One region of the Bacillus sp. 0209A genome, then DNA from elsewhere that is predicted to be linked to it. Evidence: predicted binding sites of a transcription regulator. Region 1 holds the regulator's gene; the other holds the start of a gene.
What was found. The regulator Rex, encoded in region 1, represses fermentation and respiration genes when NADH is low (regulators of the CRP and FNR family bind a similar motif). The targets are predictions, from matches to a motif close to TTGTGAAATATTTCACAA.
Positions count from the first base shown of each region.

Region 1 (4,523 bases):
TTATTTAAGAATTAGCCGATAACAGCTAAAATGTCGCTTTCACGTAAGATTAAGTATTCAGTACCTTCGTATTTCACTTCAGTACCTGCGTATTTTGAGAAGATAATGCGGTCGCCCTCTTTTACTTCTAAAGCAACGCGCTCTCCGCTTTCTAACACGCGACCTGAACCAGCTGCCACGATTTTGCCTTCTTGTGGTTTTTCTTTTGCAGAATCCGGCAACACAATTCCGCTGGCAGTTTTTTCTTCAGATTCTACGAGTTCAATGACAACGCGATCACCTAATGGCTTTAACAATGTAATAACCTCCTCAATAGTATGAATATGTAATTTTAGCACTCAACACTAAAGAGTGCTAACACAATTCTTATAATAAAGAATCTCACTTCCAATTTCAAGTGATAAGATAAAAAAATTTTCACGCTTACATGATTCTTTTCAGCACCCTTATCCCTTAGCTTTTTCACCCCCGTTCTGATTATGTTACAATAGCTGTAGACAACGAAACCCATTTAACAAAGGAGTACATACCATTTGAGAAAACAGTATTGGTTTATTATTTTGACATATATCATTATGCAGTTTTCCTACATAATTGCGATTCCCTTGTTCTTTAGATTCGGTTATGCCGGAGGACATCCTACCAAGGAAAACATGCTGCACGCACAAGGATTATGGTCCGTCATCAGCTTTATCGCCTGTCTCATTGTCGTTCTGCTTATTCTGAGAACGGTTCCGAAGACAACGTTGCGAAACGGCCGGAAAGACTCCGTCGGGCTTTCTATCCTTTGGGCGATAGCCGGTTTTTTCATTGCCCTTTTCTCTCAAGGAATAGCAGGCTCTATTGAATATTATATATTCGGCATCGGAAGAGAATCAGAAAATACACAAGCCATTCTTAAAGTCATTCAGGCAGTCCCGCTCATGATTATCGTTTCTTCTATCGTCGGGCCTATATTAGAAGAAATCCTCTTCAGAAAAATCATTTTCGGGGCGCTTTACGAAAAAACGAATTTCTTTTTTGCAGCACTGCTCAGCTCGATTATTTTCGGTATTGTTCACGCTGATTTGAAGCATCTTCTTCTTTATACAGCTATGGGCTTTACCTTTGCCTTCTTGTATGCGAGGACAAAACGGATATGGGTGCCGATTTTCGCCCATGTCATGATGAATACATTTGTCGTTATCATGCAGCTTGAACCTGTTCAGAAGTACCTTGAACAGCAGAGCACACAAATGCAATTGATTATTGGAGGATTATTTCTATGAGAAACCCGGTAGTTTGGGGAATGATCTATTTTGCCGTAGGGTGCATCTTTACTTATCTTGCCGCAAGCTCGCCAGGCAGCATGTGGTCATTTTACTCCATCCTGCTGATGGTGTTCGCCGCTTACAACATCAGCATTTCATTTAAGATGTTCGCCTTTTCATTGAAAATCAAAAAGAACCAGAAATAAAGAAAATCCATTTCTCCGTATGAGAAATGGATTTTTTATTATTGCCCGGAAGACACGTCCTGATCGGAAGCGCTGCTTTTCTGTGCTTTCCGATAGGCGGCCCTCGATATAAAAATACTGATTTCATATAAAATCAACAGCGGAACAGTGACCATCATATGAGACAAAAGCTCAGGAGGAGTAATCAGGGCAGCGATCACAAGCAGCGCAAAATACGCATACTTTCTGATTTTCGCTAAGAACATGGGTGTCACAATTCCAAGCCTTGTCAAAAACATGAGAATGACCGGCATTTGGAACAACAGTCCGAACGGAATTGTCAGCTGCAGAAGAAAATGAAAATACTCATTAATTCCGATCACCTGATTGACATTCAAGTCCTGAGAGATTCGCTTCATAAAATCAACAACAAAAGGAAATAAAATATAATACGAAAAAGATAAGCCCGCTAAAAACAACAAAACAGAGATCGGAATGTAACCGAGCGTTACTCTTCGCTCTTTCTCATAGAGGCCTGGACTTACAAAAGCCCAAAGCTGATAAAGAATAACCGGGGAGGTCAGAACAATGCCGATGATAAACGCAAACTGCATAAACACAAAAAGCGGATCTGTCAGGTTAAACGCGTTAAGCGTAAGCTCCTTCGCTTCATCTGTTTTTTGCAGATACACAATAATCGGCTTCGCTAAGAAAAATCCCGCGATAAAAAAAACGACAAACGCCAGCGCCACAACCAGCAATCGTTTTCGAAGCTCAGCAATATGCTCCAGCAGCGACATTTGATTCACATTCATTCGTGTCACCCTAACCTACTGATCTTCTTTCTTTTTTTCCTCTTCATCACTCGTTAATCCTTTAGTAGCGTTTTTGAATTCACGAAGTGTGTCTCCCGCTGCTTTCCCCAGTTCAGGCAGCTTTTTAGGACCGAAGATAATTAAAGCAACGATTGCGATAACAGCAAGGCTTCCAGGACCGATCGGCATATGTGGGCTCCTCCTTTCCCTCTATTCGATTTCCTCCAAAACTGAATAATGCTTCAAGAAATAAACCAGTGATTGAAGCTCTACAGCTAAATCTATATGATGAATTCGAATGTGTTCCGGCACATTCAAGCGGGCCGGCGTAAAGTTAAGAATACCCTTGATTCCTAACGCGACTAATCTGTCTGTAATAGGCTGAGCAGCAACTGCTGGCACTGTTAGAATGGCAACTGATTCATTTTTTACGTACTGTTCAAGGTCATTAAGGTTATAGACGGGCACGCCGCCTACCTCAGTTCCTATTTTACTCTCATTTATATCAAAAGCCATAGAAATTTTTGTGTTATTATTTTTTGTGAAATTATAGTGAAGAAATGCCGTTCCCAAGTTCCCGACACCAATCAAGATGACGTCTGTCATCTCATCCTGATCAAGCGTTTTGCGGAAAAAAGACAGCAAATAATCCACGTTATATCCATATCCTTTTTTGCCAAGAGCTCCAAAATAGGAAAAATCCCTGCGAATCGTGGCAGAATCAACCTTTACGGCATCACTGAGTTCAGCGGAAGATACACGCTGTTTTCCTGACGCATGCAGATTCTTTAAAAAGCGATAGTAAAGCGGCAGCCTTTTTGCCGTCGCCTGCGGAATTTTTGATTGATCCTTATTCATTTTTGGTCCTCCAAATTATACTCGGATAGTTCTCTTTTAAAGTCACCGTTTTTCCCGCCTGTCTTTTCCAGCAAGAAAGTAGGGCCGATGACCATCCCCTTATCAAGGGCCTTGCACATATCGTAAACGGTAAGAGCGCACACCGATGCAGAAGTGAGCGCTTCCATTTCCACACCTGTACTCCCTTTCGTCTTGACCTGTGCTTTTATATGAAGTATAACTTCTTTTTCTTTTATTTTCCAGTCGAACGATATATCTACTCCGCTCAGTGAAAGCGGATGGCACATCGGAATGATATTGGACGTTTGCTTTGCCGCCATAATGCCTGCCACTTGTGCAACAGCCAGTACATCTCCTTTGCCGATATCGTGACTTTGTATTTTCTCGTACACTTCATTCTTCATGTGTACGCTTGAAACAGCCGCCGCAGTACGGACAGTCGAAGATTTTTCGCTTATATCCACCATCTGGGCTCTTCCCTGTTCATTAAAATGAGAAAATCCATTCATATTAAAACTCTCCTTAAAAAGATCATACACTATTTTCTTCTCTATGTCTTATTCGGCCAATGTATTGTTTGCTGACTTCTGATTCATAAGCTACACTTAACTTATTATAGCAGAGGTGAAATAATATGATGATCTTACAAGTTAATCAGCTGTCCAAATCATTTGGTGCTGATACTATTTTAAACAATATAAAGCTGGAAGTCAGAAATCGTGATCGCATCGCCATTGTAGGTAGAAATGGTGCGGGAAAATCTACGTTGCTTAAAATTATCGCAGGCCAGCTATCATACGAAAAGGGCGAAGTCATTAAACCGAAAGATATTACAATGGGATATCTCGCCCAGCATACGGGCTTGGATTCTAAGCTTACCATAAAAGAAGAGCTGCTGACTGTTTTTGACCACTTAAAAGCAATGGAAAAGGAAATGCGGGCTATGGAAGAAAAAATGGCGGCAGCTGATCCCGATGAATTGGAAAGCATCATGAAAACCTATGACCGGCTTCAGCAGGATTTCAAAGATAAAGGCGGCTATCAATATGAAGCGGATGTCAGATCTGTGCTGCATGGCCTCGGCTTCAGCCATTTTGACGATTCTACACAGGTGCAAAGCCTCAGCGGAGGCCAGAAAACAAGACTGGCCCTAGGCAAGCTTCTGTTAACACAGCCTGATTTGCTCATTCTTGATGAGCCGACAAACCATCTCGATATTGATACACTAACCTGGCTTGAACATTATTTGCAGGGCTATTCAGGCGCCATTCTCATCGTTTCTCATGACCGCTACTTTTTGGACAAAGTGGTAAACCAAGTATACGAGGTATCTAGAGCGGAAAGTAAAAAGTATCACGGCAACTACAGCGCTTATCTCGACCAAAAAGCCGTGCAATATGAAAAAGATCTTAAAG
Region 1 covers NZ_JBAIZV010000004.1:341,980-346,502, forward strand. Annotated here, with positions in the region: gene groES (co-chaperone GroES) at 12-296, opposite strand; gene V6D44_RS16750 (CPBP family intramembrane glutamic endopeptidase) at 534-1,268, shown strand; gene V6D44_RS16755 (YdiK family protein) at 1,265-1,456, shown strand; gene tatC (twin-arginine translocase subunit TatC) at 1,495-2,259, opposite strand; gene tatAY (sec-independent protein translocase protein TatAY) at 2,266-2,439, opposite strand; gene V6D44_RS16770 (redox-sensing transcriptional repressor Rex) at 2,461-3,108, opposite strand; gene moaC (cyclic pyranopterin monophosphate synthase MoaC) at 3,105-3,617, opposite strand; gene V6D44_RS16780 (ABC-F family ATP-binding cassette domain-containing protein) at 3,743-4,523, shown strand, end outside.

Region 2 (4,523 bases), on a different contig from region 1:
CTTCTTTTTTGATTCCTGTCATCTTTTCCTGCCAGGCAGGCGTGAAAGGCTCAGGATCATCATAGGAGACAGCTGATTGTTCGCCGATGCCCCGGTTCACGCCATAGTTGGCCAGTATCAAGTCAAACACGGTCGTGACACAAACCTCTTCGCCGTTCAGGTTCAGTTTTTTTAAAGGAAGATCCCGCTCAAGCACTTTGTTTCCGTCATCTGAAAAATACGGGATGCGCACCGTGCCGATTTCGTCCTCTATTCCGAGTACAGAGAGACGGGGTTCTATCGGTTCCCCGGTTTCTTCATCGATCATGTGCAGGTTCCATTTCTGCTGCCCGTCCCAGCGGGAGCCCATTGTTCCTTGCGGTATGGCAAATGTGTTTGTCTGTTCATTCCAGACCGCAGGCTTCCACTGGTCATGCTCTGTCTTGCGGCCAATGTCCTTCGCATGCAGAAACCGCCCCGCTGTGTATGCGCCATTTTCTTTCGACAGGGTGACGAAAAATGGAAAATCCGTGTATTGCTTCGCATAGTCAATGAAACGTTCCGTCTCTTGGTTCACGTAAAATTCCTGCAAAATGACGTGACCCATGGCCATTGCAAGCGCCCCGTCAGTCCCTTGGCGGATACTCAGCCAGTCATCCGCGAACTTTGAGGATTCCGCAAAATCCGGACTGATCGAAATGACCTTCGCGCCTTTATAGCGGGCCTCAGCCAAAAAATGCGCGTCAGGTGTTCTTGTTAACGGAACGTTGGAGCCCCATGTGATGATATAGCCTGAATTGTACCAATCACTGCTTTCCGGAACGTCTGTCTGGTCACCCCAAATTTGCGGGGATGCCGGAGGAAGATCCGCATACCAATCATAAAAACTGAGCATAGGGCCGCCGATTAAAGACATAAATCGGGAGCCTGAGGCGTGGCTGAGCATGGACATGGCCGGAATCGGAGAAAAGCCGACATTCCGATCTGGACCGTATTTCATGACTGTATAGAGCAGAGAGGCTGAAATCAGCTTCAGTACCTCCGGCCATTCAGCGCGCACAAAACCGCCTTTCCCTCTTGCTTTTTTATAAGACTTCGCTTTTTCAGGGTTTTCAACGATTGATTTCCAGGCTTCCAATGGATTTTGATGAGCCTGCAGAGCTTCACGCCATAAATTGATCAGCACACCGCGCACGTATGGATATTTCACACGGAGCGGGCTGTAGATATACCAAGAAAAACTGGCCCCCCGCGGACAGCCTCTCGGTTCAAAATCAGGCATATCAGGGCCTGTTGATGGATAATTCAAGTTTTGTCCTTCCCACGTGACAATTCCGTTTTTCACATATATATTCCAGCTGCATGACCCCGTGCAGTTGACACCGTGGGTGGAGCGCACGACTTTGTCGTACTGCCATCTGTTTCTGTATACATTCTCCCAATCGCGATCTTCGCGGGTCGTTTGGCTATGTTTATTTGAATGGTGTTCAATAGGAGAGAAATAGTTTAATCTCCTAAACAACGGACTCATTTTCTTTTTCTTCATGAGCGTTCACTCCTTCCGAGTCACAGGTGATGCTAAGTTCACTATAAACAGAGACAGCGTGTTTTCTTGTGAACTATGTCACACACTCTGCTTTTTTCACAAAATGTTCACACTGAGAAGAAGGAACAGACTTTCACAGGAAGTGATGAGGGCGGCGTTCAGGCAGGACACCTGAGTCATTAGCCGCTTTTCATTCAAAGATCAAAAAAACCGGTTCTATTTAAGAACCGGGCTCGGCGTTTTTATCTTGTGATGTATGCAGATAACGCAAAAATAGTTGATAGGAACAAAAGACATTTTGCTGAAGTACCGCCAAAAAATTCATTTGCAGCTGTGGGTTGTAAGTCATCATTTTTTTAAATATATAAAAAGGGATTTTGAGAATAAGAATGTCCGAAGAGGCATTGACTGAAATAAAAGGCGATAAATACAGCCCGCCTTTTTCATCAATCGGAAACACATCGCCTTTTTCCCACAGCGCAACGGTTTTCGATCCTTCAGGGAGCCTGCTGTCCATCAAACGGACACTGCCTTTTAATACAATATAAACGGATTGAGAATGAAGAAAGGATGAAGCATGATCAGATGAGCCGCCGATAAACGTCCCGTTTTTCAGCAAAGTTTCGACAATGGATAGAGGCACTTCATTAAACATAGGGAGTTGTTTCAGAAACAATAAATAGTCACACTGATTCATAGGAAAGCCTCCTGTGCTAAGGATAGCTTTAGTGTAGCTCGATTGAGCCTGTACGGCAGTGATGTATTTCACAGCCTGTATGATGTATGTCACTTATCGGGAGAGTGACTGCATTTATAATGAAATAAAAAAGGAGGATTTCGATGAAGGCGCTGATTCCGAAGCAGCACGGCGCATGGGCGATGCTGCTGATTCCATTTTTGCTTGGGATGGTCAAGGGAGGTCCCGTTTTCTGGCATCTTCCGCTTTTCCTAGGCTTGCTTTTCCTTTACTTGATGGTCTGCCCCATCACACTCGCCATGAAGAAGAAACAGATTAAATCCTATCAAAAGTGGATATGTTATTACGGTGTTCCGGCCTGCTGCTTTTTGATGATCCCTGTCTTTTATAAGCCTGCGCTCATCTGGGTTGGCGTTTCTCTATTTCCGCTTTTTCTCATTCATACGTATTATGCCCGCCGAAAAAACGAACGAGCCCTAGTGAATGATATTGCGGGTGTCTTGTTCTTTTGTTCAGGCGGGCTTGCGAGCTGCTGGCTGGGGGCGGGAACCCTTGACGGCTGGGCTTGGTTTATTTTCTTGCAATCTGCTTTATTTTTTATCGGGAGTTCTTTTTATGTAAAGTCGGTGATCCGGGAGAGAAAGAACAGGTTTTTTGCATACTATTCATGGGGATATCACCTGCTGCTCCCCTTTTTATCCGCTCTTCTCGGAGCAGGATGGGCATTTCTTGCTTTTATCCCAAGCAGTTTGCGGGCATGGTTTTTTCACGGAAGGGATTGGCCCGCGAAAACGATCGGCATTCTGGAAATCGTGAATGCCTGCTTCTTTTTTGCTGTTATGTGTTTGTTTATCACTAGATAAAAAACCAAGGACCGCCGGCGGTCCTTGGTTTTTTCAGTCAATATTGCAAATCTCCAGCGGACAATTTTCACACTCGATCTCGCATCGTAAATAGTCCCGCTTGTGCAAAATAATTTTTCCGGATTCGTCTATCGAAATCACCCCTTGTTTGCGGAGGTCTCCGAGCATACGATTGACGCTTTCCCTTGCCGCCGCGCAAAACTTTGCCAAGTCTTGATTTGTCAGCGCGATGTTAATCAGAATGCCGTCGCTTCGTTCCACCCCGTAGCTGTTCGATAAACGGATAAGAGTGGAGTAGAGCGCCCCCTTTTTGCCGTGAAGAAGCAGATCCCTGATTTTAGACTGGATTTTCCGAAGGTGGGTGCTCATCCATTTCATAAATTCAAATGTCAAAGCACCGTTTTGGATTAATTCCTTTTCCAGCTTGTTTTTATTAATGACGAGCACCTCGCCATCCTCTAGCACCTTTGCACTGAGCATATATCTCGGTTCTTCAGTGAAAAGTGTTAATTCCCCGACAATATCATTTTTTTGGCAGATTCTAAGGGTCAGATCTTTTCCGTCAGATGTCAGTTTGCCGATTTCAATGAGTCCTGATTGAATAAGATATAGCTCTTCTGCATCCATTCCTTCCCGAAACAAATACGTGTGTTTTTCCATTTTTCTTTTCGTACTGATCGATTCCAGCAATTCATGCAGATCGCTGGAAAGAAGATCACTATCAGATGGTCGGACAGAGAGAAAATTCATGAGCTCACCTCGAAGAAAGTCACGTTGCGTATGTTTATTGTAACGTGAATTGTTTTGCACCCATCGAGAAAAAACTAACAATCTTGTGAATGACCAGTGTTAGCTGACGCTCTGGCTGTTTCTCTCCGTGTGCATTTTCATTCTTTCTTGCCAATACATCCAAATGACAAGGACAAAGCTGGCTAACGCTACTTCCGAAAGCGCCATAAAGCCGATCGCGTATTGGCCTGTTGCCTGAAATACACTCGCCAATATCAACGGAGGGAAAAAACCGCCTAATCCCCCCATGGCAGACACAATACCATTGGCAATCCCCGCTTGCTTTGAAAAATAGAAAGGCACCAGTTTAAAAACGGTTCCGTTTCCTATACCTGAGCAGACCGCCACCGTTATTGACCCAAACGTATAAAGGCCGATCGTCGGCGAGAACGATAAGATAATGCCTGATAATGTAAGTCCCGCAAAAACGAACATCAGGATGCGGAGCGGGCTCAATTTGTCAGCCAAGAATCCGCCCGCAGGCCTGAGCAGCGTGGAGACGGCAATAAAGCCGGCCGTCCGCAAACCGGCGTCCGCAGGATTAAGACCAAAGTGCGCTACCAGAAAGTTCGGGAGATAGATGGTGAAGGCGACAAAGGCGCCAAACGTAATAAAATAAAACAGGCTTAGAAACCAGAGGACGTGATTT
Region 2 covers NZ_JBAIZV010000002.1:394,654-399,176, reverse strand. Annotated here, with positions in the region: gene V6D44_RS07230 (nitrate reductase subunit alpha) at 1-1,525, opposite strand, end outside; gene V6D44_RS07225 (Crp/Fnr family transcriptional regulator) at 1,746-2,222, opposite strand; gene V6D44_RS07220 (YwiC-like family protein) at 2,366-3,085, shown strand; gene fnr (fumarate/nitrate reduction transcriptional regulator Fnr) at 3,119-3,835, opposite strand; gene narK (nitrate transporter NarK) at 3,935-4,523, opposite strand, start outside.
Region 2: the regulator Rex is predicted to act here: its motif matches at 2,279-2,296, upstream of V6D44_RS07220 (YwiC-like family protein).